3 regions of the Nocardiopsis sp. CA-288880 genome follow, and region 1 is predicted to be linked to each of the others. Evidence: riboswitches for the same ligand, from Rfam matches in the RefSeq annotation. Region 1 holds a riboswitch; each other region holds the start of a gene.
The links. A riboswitch is a leader RNA that binds a small molecule or an ion and turns the genes downstream of it on or off. The one in region 1 is predicted to bind cobalamin.
Positions count from the first base shown of each region.

Region 2: another riboswitch for cobalamin. It lies ahead of ACQPYD_RS31370 (ribonucleoside-diphosphate reductase subunit alpha); the one in region 1 lies ahead of ACQPYD_RS29355 (VWA domain-containing protein).
Region 3: another riboswitch for cobalamin. It lies ahead of metE (5-methyltetrahydropteroyltriglutamate--homocysteine S-methyltransferase); the one in region 1 lies ahead of ACQPYD_RS29355 (VWA domain-containing protein).

Region 1 is NZ_CP192105.1:6,813,134-6,818,367, reverse strand. It holds gene ACQPYD_RS29365 (cobyrinate a,c-diamide synthase) at 1-364, opposite strand, end outside; gene cobO (cob(I)yrinic acid a,c-diamide adenosyltransferase) at 442-1,056, opposite strand; gene ACQPYD_RS29355 (VWA domain-containing protein) at 1,056-3,164, opposite strand; cobalamin riboswitch at 3,192-3,328, opposite strand; gene cbiE (precorrin-6y C5,15-methyltransferase (decarboxylating) subunit CbiE) at 3,385-4,623, shown strand; gene ACQPYD_RS29345 (cobalt-precorrin-4/precorrin-4 C(11)-methyltransferase) at 4,606-5,234, opposite strand, start outside.
Region 2 is NZ_CP192105.1:7,265,652-7,270,885, forward strand. It holds gene ACQPYD_RS31365 (ribonucleotide-diphosphate reductase subunit beta) at 1-672, opposite strand, end outside; gene ACQPYD_RS31370 (ribonucleoside-diphosphate reductase subunit alpha) at 808-3,345, opposite strand; cobalamin riboswitch at 3,503-3,693, opposite strand; gene ACQPYD_RS31375 (hypothetical protein) at 4,140-4,712, opposite strand; gene ACQPYD_RS31380 (NYN domain-containing protein) at 4,740-5,234, opposite strand, start outside.
Region 3 is NZ_CP192105.1:5,690,239-5,695,472, forward strand. It holds gene metE (5-methyltetrahydropteroyltriglutamate--homocysteine S-methyltransferase) at 1-1,717, opposite strand, end outside; cobalamin riboswitch at 1,878-2,052, opposite strand; gene ACQPYD_RS24655 (polysaccharide deacetylase family protein) at 2,315-3,868, shown strand; gene ACQPYD_RS24660 (polysaccharide deacetylase family protein) at 4,058-5,234, shown strand, end outside.

The DNA of each region.
Region 1 (5,234 bases):
GGGACATGCGGGACACGTCCACGACCAGGACCACGGGCGTGCGGGTCAGGGCCGCGACGTGCGCGGAGGAGGCGAAGCCGTCGGCGCCGATCCGCCCGTCGTGCAGCCCCATCACCCCTTCGACGACGGCCGCGTCCGCGCCCCGGGCCCCGTGCAGGAGCAGCGGCGCCACCCGCTCCTCCCCGACCAGGTGGGGGTCGAGGTTGCGGCCGGGGCGGCCGGTGGCCAGGGCGTGGTACCCGGGGTCGATGTAGTCCGGGCCGACCTTGTGGCCGCTGACGGCGAGCCCGGCGTCGCGGAGCGCGGCCATCAGCCCGGCGGCGACCGTGGTCTTGCCCTGCCCGGTCATGGGCGCGGCGACCATCAGCCTCGGCAGGGCCGTCGGCCGTGCCGGGGGCGCCGGCCGGGGCGGCCCCGTCGGCTCCGGGGCCGCCGGGGTCCTCACCACTCGATCCCCCGCTGGCCCTTGCGGCCCGCGTCCATCGGGTGCTTGACCTTGGTCATCTCGGTGACCAGGTCCGCCGCCTCCAGGAGTTCGGGGGCGGCGCGGCGGCCCGTGACGATCACGTGCTGGCGGCCCGGACGGTCGCGCAGGGCGGTCACGACGTCCCCGACGTCGACCCACCCCCAGTGGATCGGGTAGGTGAACTCGTCGAGGATGAGCAGGTCGTGCGTCTGCTCGGCGAGCCTGCGCTTGATCTCCGCCCATCCCTCGGCCGCGTCCGCCGCGTGGTCCTCGTCACTTCCCCGGCGGCGGCTCCAGGACCAGCCCGAGCCCATCTTGTGCCACTCCACGGGGCCGCCCTCGCCGGTCTCCTCGTGCAGCCTCCCCAGGCGTTCGAGCACGGTCTGCTCGCCGATGCGCCACTTCGCCGACTTCACGAACTGGAACACCCCGATCCGCCAGCCCTGGTTCCAGCCGCGCAGCGCGAGCCCGAACGCGGCGGTCGACTTGCCCTTGCCGTCCCCGGTGTGGACGGCGAGCACGGGCTGGTTGCGGCGCTGCCGGGTGGTGAGCCCGTCGTCCGGGACGACGGACGGTCTGCCCTGGGGCATCAGGCGGCCCTCTCTCTCACGGCGTTTCCCAGAGCGTCGGCGCTGACCTCGTCGACGGGCAGGTGTTCGGCGCCCATGCGGGCGGCGAGGGCGGCGGCCAGGCCCAGGCGCAGCGGGCCGGACTCGCCGTCCACGACGACGGTGGCCACACCCAGGCCGGCGACGTGGTCGGCGGCCGCCAGCGACCGGCCGACCGCCCCCCGGCCGCCGGTGGCCCGGCCGTCGGTCACGAGGACGAGCAGGGGACGCTGCCTCGGGTCGCGCAGGCGCTCGCGCCGCAGGACCCGGGCGGCCTCCAGCAGGCCCTCGGCGAGCGGGGTGCGCCCACCGGCGGGCAGTGCCTCCAGACGGGCGGCGGCGGTGTCCACCGAACGGGTCGGGGGCAGCACCAGGTCGGCCGCCGTCCCCCGGAAGGTCACGAGCCCGACCTTGTCGCGGCGCCGGTAGGCGTCCAACAGCAGGGACAGGATGGCGGTCTTGACCTCGCCCATGCGCTTGCGCGCCGCCATGGAGCCGGAGGCGTCGACGCAGAACAGCACCAGGTTGCTCTCCTGGCCCTCGCGCACCGCGACGCGCAGGTCGCCGGGGAGCAGGCCGATCCGGCCGCCGCCGTGCGGGCGGGAGGCCGCCGCCCTGACGGTCTCGACCAGGTGGAGCGGGCCGCCGGAACCCCCGCCGGGCGGTGCGGCCCCGATCCGGCGGCCCCGGGCGCCGAGGGCGCGGCTGCGCCGGCCGTCGGCTCCGGTCCCCGTGCCCCGCGCGGTGAACGCCCGGGGGCGGTAGGGGGCGCCCGCCCCGACCGTGGTGCCGGCCGCGGGCCCGGGTCCGTCCCGCTCGGCGTCCCCGGGCTCCCGGGGTGCTTCCGCCTCCTGGGCGTTCTCCGGCCCCCGGGGCGGGACGGGGGACCGGTCCGGTTCGCCGGCGCCGGCCTCCGGGGGCCGGGAGGGCCCCCCGTCCGGGCTGTCGGGAGCGCCGTCCCCGCCGTCCCCGTCGTCCCCGACGGGGGAAGCGGGGTCGTCGGAGCCGGCGGGGTCGTCGGGGCCGCCCGGCGGCTCGGGGCCGTCCGGCGGCGGCTCCTCGTCCCCCAGGACGCGGTCGAGGAGCTCCTCGTCGAGCCCCGGCGCGTCGAAGGGGTTGCGCCGGCGCCGGTGCGGCAGGGCCAGCAGGGCCGCGCGGCGGATGTCGGCCAGGGAGACCGAGGTCCGGCCCTCCCAGGCGGCGTGCGCCAGGGCCGTGCGCGCGGTCACGATGTCGGCGCGCAGGCCGTCGACCTCGAACGCCGCGCACACCTGCGCGATCTTCAGCAGCGCTGCGTCGGACAGCCGGGCGTGCCGGGCCGTCTCCCGGGCCGCCGCGATGCGCTCGGCGAGGGCCTTCTCGGCCCGGTCGTAGCGTTCGGAGAAGGCGGCGGCGTCGGCGTCGTAGGCCATGCGCCTGCGGACCACCTCCACGCGTGCGGCGGGCTCGGAGGGCGCGGCGACCTCGACGGTCAGCCCGAACCGGTCCAGGAGCTGCGGGCGCAGCTCGCCCTCCTCGGGGTTCATCGTCCCGATGAGGAGGAAGCGCGCGGCGTGCTCCACGGAGAACCCGTCGCGCTCCACGGTCACCCGGCCGGTCGCGGCGGCGTCCAGGAGGAGGTCGACCAGGTGGTCGTGGAGCAGGTTGACCTCGTCCACGTAGAGGAGGCCGCGGTGGCCGCGCGCCAGCAGTCCGGGTTCGTAGGCGACCCGGCCGTGCGTGAGCGCCTGTTCCAGGTGCAGCGAGCCCAGGACGCGGTCCTCGGTGGCGCCCACCGGCAGTTCGACCAGGCGCACCGGGCGGCGCTCCACGGCCGTGCCGGGAGGGAAGGGGCCGTCCGGCGACTCCTGCGCGGGGTCGGCGGGGTCGACGGAGAAGCGGTCGCCCCGGTAGACCTCGACCGGGGGCAGGAGGGGGGCCAGGGCCCGCACCGCGGTGGACTTGGCGGTGCCCTTCTGGCCGCGGACCAGGACACCGCCGATCTCGGGGGAGACGCTGGCCAGGACCAGGGCCAGGCCCAGGTCGTCGAGCGGTTCGGCGTCGCAGCCGACGATCGCCGAGAAGGGATAGTGGGACGTCCGCAATGGCATGTGAGGCTCCCGCTCGTTTCGCCATCGGTCATGGGCGGGTGCGGGGCCGGTCTTCGGACTCACCGAGTCCTCCTGTACGGAGGCTCGGCTCACCGCAGCGGGCCTGTGCCGGATTCTCACCGGGCTTCCCAGATTCTCCCCGGACGCCGTCCCCACCGTTTCCGATGGCTGGGCAGCCGGGGCACCTCGCACCTTCGGCCGCCACGATAGCGTCCTGCCCATGAAGGTCGAGATGTCCCCTCCCCGAATCACCGTCGTCGGCATCGGCGCCGACGGCTGGCCAGGCGTGCCCGAGAGGCTGCGCGGGCCGGTCCTGGCGGCCGACACGGTGCTGGGAGGGCGCAGGCACCTCGCCATGCTGCCGCGGGCGCCGGGCCAGCGGCGCCTGGCCTGGCCCTCCCCCCTGCGCGAGGGCCTGCCGGACCTGCTCGCCTCCCTGGAGGGCCGCGCCGTCGTCGCCCTGGCCTCCGGCGACCCGCTGGTCTCGGGCATCGGCAGCACGCTGATCGACCTGCTCGGAGCGGACGCGGTGCGCGTGGAGCCGGCCGTCTCCTCGGTCGCCCTGGCCCGCGCCCGGATGGGGTGGCCGGCGGAGGGGAGCACGGTGCTGTCCCTGGTGGGGCGCGATCCGCACCTGCTGATGCGCGACCTGGCCCCGGGACGCCGTGTCCTGGTGCTCTCCTCGGACGCCGCCACCCCCGGGACGGTCGCCGCCCTGCTGGTCGGCGCGGGCTACGGCGGCAGCCGGATGACCGTCCTCGGCGACCTGGGGGCGGCCGCGGAGTCGCGGTCGGGGAGCACGGCCCGCGACTGGCTCGCCTCCCCTCCGGAGGGGGTGCCCCGGCTGCACGTACTGGCGCTGGAGCTCTCCGGACCTGCGGGCCGCGGGCTGGTCGCCGGGCTGCCCGACGACGCGTTCGAGCACGACGGCCAGCTCACCAAGCGGGACCTGCGCGCCTCGGCGCTGGCCCGGCTGGCGCCCTCCCCGGGGCAGCACCTGTGGGACGTGGGCGCGGGCGCGGGCTCGGTCGGCATCGAGTGGATGCGCGCCCACCCCTCGTGCACGGCCACGGCGGTGGAGGCCGACGCCGGGCGCGCCGGGCGGATCGGCCGCAACGCGGACCGGCTCGGCGTCCCGGGCCTGCGCGTGGTCGCCGGCCGCGCGCCGGACGCGCTGGAGGGGCTGGCCCCGCCCGACGCGGTGTTCGTCGGCGGCGGCGCGACCCGGCCCGGCGTGCTCGACGCCTGCCTGGAGGCGCTGGGACCGGGCGGCAGGATCGTGGTGCACGGGGTGACGCTGGAGACCGAGCGGCTGCTCGCGGACGCCTACCGGAGCCACGGCGGGGAGCTGACCCGCATCGCCGTGGAGACCGCCGCGCCCATCGGCGCGTTCACCGGATGGTCCCCCGCCCGCACCGTCACCCAGTGGAGCCTGGCCCCGTCACCCGGAAGCGCCTGACGAGGGGGCGGCGCCCCTGGGCCGCGAGGGGTCGTACAGGTAGGACTCACCGCCCCCCTCGGGGTCGAGCGCCCACCCGACGAGGACCACCGCCGCCTGCCGGAGCCCCGCCTCCTCCACCAGGCCGGCGATGGTGGAGACCGTCCCGCGCAGCACCTCCTCCTCCGGCTGGCTGGCCCGGTACACGACCACCGCGGGACAGTCCGCGCCGTAGTCGGGAACGATCTCGGCCATGAGCTCCCGCACCCGCCGGATCGCCAGGTGCAGCACCAGCGTGGCCCGCGTCGCCGCGAACGCGCCCAGCGCCTCGGTCTCCGGCATCGCCGTCGACCGGGTGCCGGTCCGGGTCAGCACCACCGACTGGGCCACCAGCGGAACGGTCAGCTCGCGGCCCACCAGCGCCGAGGCGGCCGCGTAGGCGGGCACCCCCGGCGTGACGTCCCACGGGACCCCGTGCGCGTCGAGCCTCCGGGTCTGCTCGGCCAGCGCCGAGTACAGCGAGGGGTCCCCGGAGGTCAGCCGTACGACGTCCCGGTCCGCGGCGTGCGCGGCGACCAGGCGTTCGGTGATGCGGTCCAGGTCCAGGCCCTGGGTGTCGACCAGTTCCGCGC
Region 2 (5,234 bases), 450 kb from region 1:
CTTGTTGCGGCGGCCCAGCGACAGGATCTGCGCGAAGCCGGTGTAGAACCACATGCCCTCGAAGATCACGTAGAACGCCACCAGGTCGCGCAGGAACGCCTGGTCGGCCTCCGGCGTGCCGGTGCGGAACTCCGGGTTCTCCAGGTTCTGGGTGTACTTGAGCGCCCAGGCGTCCTTCGCCGTGATCGACGGGACCTCCCGGTACATGTTGAAGAGCTCGCCCTCGTCCAGGCCCAGGCTCTCGCAGATGTACTGGAAGGTGTGGGTGTGCACCGCCTCCTCGAAGGCCTGGCGCAGCAGGTACTGGCGGCACTCCGGGTTGGTGAGCTGGCGGTACACGGCCAGGACGATGTTGTTGGCCACCAGCGACTCGGCGGTCGCGAAGAAGCCGAGGTTGCGCTTGAGCATCAGGCGCTCGTCCTCGGTCAGCCCGTCCTTGGACTTCCACAGCGCGATGTCGGCCTGCATGGCGACCTCGGTGGGCATCCAGTGGTTGTTGCAGCCCGCGAGGTACTTCTCCCACGCCCACGTGTACTTGAGCGGGAGCAGCTGGTTGACGTCGGCGCGGGCGTTGATCATCGCCTTGTCGTCGACGTTGACGCGCTCGGCGTCGCGCTCGATCTCACCGAGGCCGCTGGTGGCGCTGGCGTTGTTCTCGGAGACTGCGGTCATGCTGGGGTTCTTCCGTTCTCCGGCCGGGCCGGAAAGTCGTTGTCGTGAGCGGGACGCGGAGTCGCCGCGGGCACGGTCCGGCGGGACGGCCGGACCGGCCCGGGGCCGCCGGCGGGCGGCCCCGGGCCCCACGCCCTACTGGCAGGCCTCGCACTCGGGGTCGTCGATGGAGCAGGCCTGGCCGTCGACGATCTCGAACTCGTCCTCGACCTCGGTGTTCACGGCGGCGGGCGCCGCGACCGGCTCGGGGACGGGTGCGGGGGCGGGCGCCGGGGCGCTCGGGGTCGCGGCGACCGAGTTGAGGCGGCCGTCGGTGCCCTTGAGCGTGCTCTTCTCCACGTGCGTGGCGCTCTGCGAACGCAGGTAGTAGGTGGTCTTGAGACCGGAGCGCCACGCGCGGCGGTACAGGGTGTCGAGCTTCCTGCCGCTCGGGGCCGCCATGTACAGGTTCAGGGACTGGGCCTGGTCGATCCACTTCTGGCGGCGCGATCCCGCGTCCACCAGCCACTCGGGGTCGACCTCGAACGCGGTCGCGTACAGCGCCTTGAGGTCGTCCGGGACGCGGTCGATGGCGCCGAGGCTGCCGTCGTGCATCTTCAGCGCCGAGACCATGTCGTCGTCCCACAGGCCGCGCGCCTTGAGGTCCCGGATCAGGTACGGGTTGACGACGGTGAAGTCGCCGGACATGTTCGACTTGACGTACAGGTTCCGGTAGAGCGGCTCGATCGACTGGCCGACACCGGTGATGTTGGCGATGGTCGCGGTGGGCGCGATCGCCATCACGTTGGAGTTGCGCATCCCGGTGGACCGCACGCGCTCGCGCAGCGAGTCCCAGTCGAGGGTCTCGCCCCGGTCCATGTCCAGGTCGCCGCCGCGGGAGTCGGCGAGGAGCCGCAGCGAGTCGATCGGCAGGACGCCCCGGCTCCACAGCGAGCCCTCGAAGGACTCGTAGGCGCCGCGCTCGGCGGCCAGCTCCATGGACGCCTCGATGGCGTAGTAGCTGATCAGCTCCATGCTCTCGTCGGCGAACGTCACCGCGCCCTCGGAGGCGAACGGGGTGCGCAGCTTGAACAGGGCGTCCTGGAAACCCATCAGGCCGAGGCCCACGGGGCGGTGGCGCATGTTCGCGCGGCGCGCCTCGGGGATCGTGTAGAAGTTCACGTCGATGACGTTGTCGAGCATGCGCACGGCGGTGCGGACGGTGCGGCGCAGGCGCTCGGCGTCCAGGCCGTCGGGGCCCACGTGCTGGGCCAGGTTGACCGAGCCCAGGTTGCAGACGGCGACCTCGTCGGCGCTGGTGTTCAGCGTGATCTCGGTGCACAGGTTGGAGGAGTGCACGACGCCGACGTGCTGCTGCGGCGAGCGCAGGTTGGACGGGTCCTTGAAGGTGATCCAGGGGTGCCCGGTCTCGAACAGCATGGTCAGCATGCGACGCCAGAGGTCGACCGCGGGGATCTTCTTGGCGACCTTGATCCGGCCCTCCTCCGCGGCGGCCTCGTACTTCTCGTAGGCCTCGGCGAAGTCGGTGCCGTACTTGTCGTGCAGGTCGGGGACCTCGTCCGGCGAGAACAGGGTCCAGCTGCCGCCCTGCTCCACACGCTGCATGAACAGGTCCGGAACCCAGTTCGCGGTGTTCATGTCGTGGGTGCGGCGGCGGTCGTCGCCGGTGTTCTTGCGGAGGTCGAGGAACTCCTCGATGTCGATGTGCCAGGTCTCCAGGTAGGCGCACACGGCGCCCTTGCGCTTGCCGCCCTGGTTGACCGCGACGGCGGTGTCGTTGGCGATCTTCAGGAACGGGACGACGCCCTGGCTCTTGCCGTTGGTGCCGCGGATGTGCGAGCCGAGGCCGCGCACCGGGGTCCAGTCGTTGCCGAGCCCGCCCGAGTACTTGGACAGCATCGCGTTGTTGCTGATGCCGTGGAAGATGGCCTGGAGGTCGTCGCCGACGGTGGTGAGGAAGCAGGAGGACAGCTGCGCGCGCACCGTGCCGGCGTTGAACAGGGTGGGCGTGGAGGCCATGAAGTCGAACGAGGACAGCAGCTCGTAGAACTCGATGGCGCGGGCCTCGCGGTCGTCCTCGTTGAGGGCCAGCCCCATGGCGACGCGCATGAAGAACGCCTGCGGCAGCTCGTAGCGGACCTCGTCGCTGTGCAGGAAGTAGCGGTCGTAGAGGGTCTGGATGCCGAGGAAGGTGAACTGCTCGTCGCGCTCGGGGCGCAGGGCGGCGCCCAGGCGCTCCAGGTCGAACCCGGCGAGCGCCGGGTCGAGCTGGCCCAGGTCGATGCCGCGGCCGACGTAGGCGGCCAGGTAGGCGGCGTAGCGCTCGCCCATCTCGGACTGCCCTGCGGCGTCGGGGGCGCCGCTGATGAAGGTGAGGGCCTCGCGGCGCAGCTTGTCCAGCAGCAGGCGGGCGGCCACGAACGAGTAGTCCGGGTCGACCTCCACGAAGCTGCGGGCGGCCATGACCAGGGCGAGCTCGACCTCGGCGTCGGGGATGCCGGGGTAGAAGCCGCGGCGGGCCTCGGTGAGGACCTTCTCCGCCGAAACACCGGTGAGCCTCGCACAGGCCTCGGTCACGACGTGCTCGATCCGGTCGACGGCGGCGGGGGGCGCGCCCTCGTTGGTCGGCTCGGGCCGAACGGATACGGGCACGGCCTCGACGTCAAGGGTCATACAGCGGCTCCAACCTCGGTAGAAGAGTCCCGGCGGGGAGGGGACACGATGGGCAAGGTGCGCGGCACGCACCGGGGGACCGACGCACCGGGTGCGTGCGGTCGTCCGACCGGTGGGTCGCGGCGGCTCACCCTCGAAGCCCCGTCGTCGGCGCACGCTCACGTGCGCACCGGTGGCAGGTCTTCGGGCTCGTGGGCGGCCTACGCACCGTCGCTTCCCGGGGCCTTCGGGGGTCCCCAGTGCCTGTGACGGCTTCGTTCCCACATACCGCTGCGGGGCAGCCCCGGCTTCGCACCGGGTTCCCTCTTGCCTCACCCCGAGGGGTGAACCACCAGCGGGACAGATACTACATCTAGGGGGCCGTGCGTTGGAACACCGCAAGATGATGGCGTGTCATCGATTTCTCGGATTCTTCGACGATCGTCGAACACACGCGTGGGCCGTGGTATGAGAGGGCCTCGGGCACCCGGTTCAGGGGGATGTCGCGCCTCGTCTGGGCAGCTGGGAGGCGACCGGACACAGCCTAGATCGTCGCCGGGGCTCCCCGGGACCGGCAGCACCTCCCGAGGGGCGGCCGAACGCCCGGAACGCCGCTTCCGAGGCGGTTCGGACGGCGCCCGTCGGGCCGGTGCCGCTGACCACACGGCCGTGTCCGCGGCGGCCGGGCCCGGACCGGAGCGGTCGGGCGCAGATCAGCGCCTCCACCGCCCCGGGCGTGTCGGCGGCACGCCCGCACGTCGGAAAGCTCACTCCGCCGGGTCCGGGCCGGAGCGCCCCGGCCCGCACGGCCGGGGTCACTCCTCGTCGAGTCTGCGGTCCAGCCGGTCCTCGGACAGCCCCAGGTCGGTGCGGATGCGGAACCGGATGCGCAGGAGCTCCACCAGGAGGTCGCGGACGTAGGGCGAGGAGGCCCGGTCGAGGAACCGGTGCGCGCCGACCGTCGCCCACCGCTCGGCGCCCTCCAGGTCGTCGTGCGCGTACAGCGCCTCCGCCACGTGGATGAAGGTCTGGAGTCCGGGCGGATCCTCGCCCTCCAGGCGTTTGAGGTGGGCGTAGGCCTGGTCGACCTCGTCCAGTTGCAGGAGTGCCCCGGCGCTGAGCGCGCGGGCGTCGATCACCGTGGCCCCGCCGTCGTCGATCGCCCTCTGGTAGGCCGAGCAGGCGCGCTCGAACTCCTGGGCGATCTCCCACTGCTCCCCCGCGCGCACGAACAGCTCCGCGCGCGAGACCTCGCTCCCCGCGTCGACCCGGTTGGCCAGGTCCAGGAGTTGGGCGGCGACCCGTCCGTGCTCACCGGACCGGACAGCGTGGAATTCCCAACGGTCGAGTTCTGCCGTCGTCACGTGGGTCAACCGCATCGCCCCCATCCCCTACTCGCACTCCCGCGCGCCCTGTCAGGACCTGGCCCGCTCCAGGGCCTGCCAGAACCCCTGGCGCAGTCCGTCACGGACCTCGTCACGCAACAGGTGGTCGATCGGCAGCGAGGAGCCCTGGAGCAGGCGCGCCTCCAGGTCGGAGGGCATCCTGGGCCTGCGGGCGAGTACGGCCTCCACCCACAGGGCGGGCGCCTCGCGAGCGATCGACTCCGCGAAGTCGTTCCCTTCCTTGTGCGCGACATGCACCGCTTCGTCAACGGTATGCGCGGCGGGACGTGTCTGCTGTGGATATCCAGGACTGGGACGGGATTCCTGGTAGCCGCCGGCGCTGAACCGGCTGGCGGGTTCGGGACCAGTAGGTGGCGGCCCCCCGTAGGGGGAGGCTGCCCCACCGCGGTGAGCGGTGTCAGTTTCCGTACTGGTCCCATAGGTAGGGTTTGCGTCGGCCGCTCCCCCGAATCCGGAGCCGTCCCCGCCCCCGTAGCGCGGGTCCTGGCGCGGATCCTGCCGTGG
Region 3 (5,234 bases), 1.1 Mb from region 1:
GGTCGGTGCGCACGAACGACCAGGCGAGCATGGTCACCGGGCCGGTCAGCATGCCCTTGACCGGCTTGTCGGTGCGCGACTGGGCGTAGGTGATCCACTCGACGGTCATCGGCTCGGGGCGCGAGACGTCGCCGAACAGGATCGGCGGGCGGACGCACCGCGAACCGTAGGACTGCACCCAGCCGTTCTCGGTGGTGGCGTAGCCCTCCAGCTGCTCGGCGAAGTACTGGACCATGTCGTTGCGCTCGGGCTCGCCGTGCACGAGCACGTCCAGCCCGATCTCCTCCTGGAGCGCGACGACCCGGTCGATCTCCTCCCGGAGGATCTGCTTGTAGGCGTCCTCCGCCAGGGTGCCCCGGCGGTGCGCGGCGCGGGCGCGGCGCAGCTCCGCGGTCTGGGGGAACGACCCGATGGTGGTCGTGGTCAGCGGCGTGTCCGTGGGGGCGCCCCTGTCCTGGGGGCGCTCGTAGGCGTCCGGGCCCAGGGCGTCCAGGCGGGCGCGCACGCGGGCGTCCGTGAAGGCGGGACCGCCGCCGGTGCCGCCCGCCGCGTACTCGGCCTCGGCCCCCGCCGAGAGGACGCGGCCGAGGAGGGCCGTCTCATACGCCTTCTGCTTGGCGAAGGCCAGGGCCTCGCGCAGCTCGGGGGCGAGGGAGGTCTCCGCGTCGAGGTCGATCGGCACGTGCAGGAGCGAGCAGGACGTGCTCACCGTCAGCTCGTCCGTGAGGGCGAGCAGGGTGCCGAGCGCGGCCACGGCGGCCGGGACGTCGGTCCGCCAGACGTTGCGGCCCTCCACCACCCCGGCGACCAGGCGGGTGCTGCCGAGGCCCGAGACCTTGACGAGGTCGTCGACGCCCTCGCCGTCGGTGACCAGGTCCAGGCCGACGGCCTCCACCGGGGAGTCCTTCAGGATCCGCAGCGCGGGGGCCCCGATGGAGCCGAAGTAGGTCGAGACCAGGAGGGAGGGGCGCTCGGCGAGGGAGCCCAGGCGCTGGTAGACCCGCTCCAGGAGCCCGACGGCGGCGCGTCCCTCGTCGGTGGCCAGGATCGGCTCGTCCAGCTGCACCTCGGCGGCCCCCGCGGCGGAGAGGCCGGCGAGGAGCTGGGCGTAGGCGTCCAGGAGCTGGTCGAGCAGCTCGACGGGGCGCCAGCCCTCGGGTGCGTCGTCCGCGGCCTTGGCCAGCAGGAGGAAGGTGAGCGGGCCGACCAGGACCGGGCGGGTCGGGAAACCCGCCTCGGCCGCCTCCCGGAACTCGGCGAGGGGCTTGTCACCGACCAGGCGCGGACGGGTGCTCGGCGACAGCTCGGGGACCAGGTAGTGGTAGTTGGTGTCGAACCACTTGGTCATCTCCAGCGGCTGGGCCCCCTGCTCGCCCCGGGCGAGGGCGAAGTAGCGGCGCAGCTCCTCGTCGCGGTCGCCGGCGGCGGCCGGCGAGGCGAACCGGGAGGGCACCAGGTCGAACAGGACCGCGGTGTCCAGGACGTGGTCGTAGTACGAGAACGTGTTGGACGGGATGTCGTCGACGCCCGCCTCGCGCAGCTGGGTGTAGACGCCCAGGCGCAGGTCGGCGGCGATGCCGTCCAGCTCCTCCGCGGTGGTCTCGCCCCTCCAGTACGACTCGGCGGCGCGCTTGAGTTCTCGGTTCGGGCCGATCCTGGGGTAGCCGTGCACGGTGGAGCGCACGGACGGCCGGGAGGCCTCGGGGGTGTCGGGCATGAGCTTCTCTCCCTCGTCGAAAGCCGGGTACCGGCCACGGGGGCGAGCGAGGACGCGGACATGCCCGGGGCCACGCCGTGGGCGTGTGCGCCTGCCGCCGCTCCTCGGCCCTCCCTCGGGGCACGGGACCACCGGCGGCACGGGTGCGCCGCCGGGTGGAGGCAGGTCTTCGGACTCGGGGGCGCGGACGGCGCGGACACCGTCCTCCTACTGGCCGCCGCTTCCCGGTTTCCGACCTTTCCGACCGGATTACCAGTGCTTATGGCGACGTTCGTTCCCTCATACCGCTGCGGGGCAGTCCCGGAGTCGCACCGGGTTCCCTCTTGCGACACACCCCTCCCCTTCCGGGCGCGGCCCGGGTTCCGGGGTGGAGCATGTACCTTCCACGCCTGCAAGTATAGGGAGCACCCCTCCGCCCCTGTACCCGGCGTGCTGCCCTGTGCCCCCGGCCGGAAACAGCGCGAACCCCTGTTGCGCGGTCGGCGTCACAACCGACATGAAGCGTCGCGTGGCCGAGCCCTCCCCCGTGCTCCCCGCGATCGCTCGTTTGAAGATGTACGTGGAGAACCCCTGGTGAACAAGCAGTCCCAACCGACCATGGCCCCCGGTCACCCCCTGTCCACGATCGCGGTCGCGCTGGCGGTCGTCGCGGGGCTGGTCTGGCTGGCCGTCTCCCCGCCCGGCGTGCTCGCCTCCGAACCCGAGAGCGATACGCACCCCGGGTCGGCGGACGGCGGGCCGGAGGCGGGCCCGCCCGCCGCCGGCGAGCCCGACGGGCTGACGGTGGTCGACCCCGACGACGTGGTGGACCTGGCCGAGGCCGAACTCGCCCGCGAGGGCGGGGTGGCCGCGGAGGTCTCCTACCCGGTCGTCCCCGGCGCCGACCCGCTGAGCGACTTCCTGGACCGCGCGCTGGCCGCCGAGGTGGACGCCTTCGAGGCGGCCAACCCCGGAGCGGTCTCCTTCGAGTCCGCGTGGAACCTGACGGCGGCCAACGACGACATCGTCGGGGTCCGCGTGACCCGTGAGGAGACCGACTCCGAGGGAACCCGTGAGGGATACACCACCTACTGGTACGACACCCTCACCGGCTCGACCCACCCCTCCACCGCCCTGATCGCCGGCCAGGCGGAACTGGAGGAGCTGAACGGCCTCGTGCGGGACGCCCTCCCGGGGACCGCGGCCCCGGACGCGGTGCACCCGATCGCCTCGCTGTACGACTCCGTGGGGTTCAACCCCGCCGGCGACCTCGTCGTGGAGTTCGACGCGGGACAGGTCGCCCCCGTGGAAGAGGGCAGGACCCACGCCGTTATCGCCGCCTCGGAGTCCGCCCCCCTGCTGTCGGACCTGGGCGAGCGCGCGCTGCGCTCGGCGACCCGGGGCGTCCGCGACTTCGCCGTCGCGGCCCCGCCCCGGGAGGAGGGGGACAGCCGGGAGACGGCCGTCCCCGGGGTCCTGCCGCCCGCGGGCGAGGACGTCGACTGCTCCGCCCCCGGGTCCAAGTGCGTGGCCCTGACCTACGACGACGGCCCGGGCGGGCGCACTCCCGAACTGCTGGACACCCTGGCCGAGTACGACGCCCGCGCGACGTTCTTCGTCACCGGCTACCCGGTCATGGAGGATCCGCGCACCGTGAGGCGCGCCTACGCGGAGGGCCACGAACTGGCCAACCACACCCTCTCCCACCCCGACCTGGCCGGGCTCGGAGCGGGCGGGATCCGCTCGGACCTCGAAACCGTGCAGGCCCTGGTGTACCGCGAGACCGGGTACACCATGGACCTCATGAGACCCCCCTACGGGTCCACCGACGCGGAGGTCGCCTCGGTGACCGCCGACATGGGCCTGGCCCAGATCCTGTGGAGCATCGACACCAACGACTGGAAGGACCGCAAGTCGTCGGTGGTCGCGGACCGCGCCGTCGACGGCGCCTCCCCCGGGGCGATCGTCCTCATGCACGACATCCACGACACGACCGTCGACGCCTCCCGCGAGATCATCCGGGAACTGGACGAGCGCGGCTACACCATGGTCACCGTCTCCCAGCTGCTCGGCGCCACCGAGCCGGGCGAGACCTACGTCGACGGGGCCCCCGAGCCCCCCGCCGACGCGGAGGGGGACGGCGGGGAACCGGAGGGGGACGAGGCGGCCTGAGGCCGGCGGGCTCACGGGGCCGACGGGTTCCCGGCGGCCCCGGCCGCGACGCTCCGGACGGGTGCGGACCCGCGCCCCCTCCTGTGGCGGTGACCACATGTGGTCACCGCCACAGGCGCGCGTACGGCGTCCCCTATGTTGCTCCCATCAACCGCGTAAGCACCCGCGCAGGGATGAGGGAGACCGGTGTTGCCGACGAGCCGAGTCCGTCCTGGCCAGACCGCTCCCCCTCGGGGACGCGACCGGGGGGCGGGGCCCCGGCGCCCCGGAGGGGCCGCACGACGCGCGGCGCACCGGAGCGGCGCGGCGGTGGCGGCGCTGTTGCTGTTCACCGCCTGCGGCACGGGCGGCGCGGCGGAGGGCGACGACCCGGAGCTGATGACCGTGCTCCTGGACGAGCCCGGCGAGGAGGTCGCCGAGTGGACCGGTGGCGCCGCGGACTTCGGCGACCACCCCCACCGGCCGGACGGCGTGGAGATCGACGTCTCCTACCCGGTGTTCGAGGGGGCCGAACCGTTCGCCTCCCGGCTGGCCGAGCAGGTGGACCGCGAGGTGCGGGACTTCCGCGGGGCCAGCCGCGACCCCGTGCGCCTGGCGGTCGACTGGGAGGTCGTGGGCGCCGGGAGCGGCGTCCTGGGCGTGCGCCTGGTCCGCACCGAGGAGGACCTGCACGGTCGGCGCCAGGGATACGGAACGTACTGGTACGACGCGGAGACCGGGCACACCGCGTACTCGACGGAGCTCCTGGCGGACGACGACGCCCTGGGGAGGCTCGACGGGATCGTGCACGAGGTGCTGGCCGGGAACCCGGACGTGGACCCGGAGGGACTGCACCCCGTCGTGCGCACCTACGACTCCATGGGGTTCAACTCCGACGGCGACCTGCTCGTGGAGTTCGACGACGGCCACCTCTCCCCGGTGGTGGTCGGCCACCCGCCCTCGTCGGAACCGGGCCGGATCGTCGCGGTGGTGCCGTCGGAGGAGGCCGCGCCCCTCCTGTCCGACCTGGGAGAGCGCGCCCGAGAGGCGTCGGCGGCGGAGGACCCCGTGCTCGCGGTGGACCCGCCCGGAGCCGTCCCGGAGTCCTTCCCGACCGCGCCGGGGGTGGTCGCCGCCGGCGACCCGGACCTGGACTGCGAGGCCCCGGGGACCGAGTGCGTCGCGCTCACCTACGACGACGGGCCCGCGGAGGGGACCGCGGCCCTCCTGGACCTGCTGGCCGAGGAGGAGGTGGCGGCGACGTTCTTCCTCAACGGCGACCCCGCGCTGACCCGCCCCGGCGTGCTCCGGCGCGCCTACGCGGAGGGCCACGAGATCGCCAGCCACAACGACCTGCACGAGCACATGACGGAGTACTTCGACGACC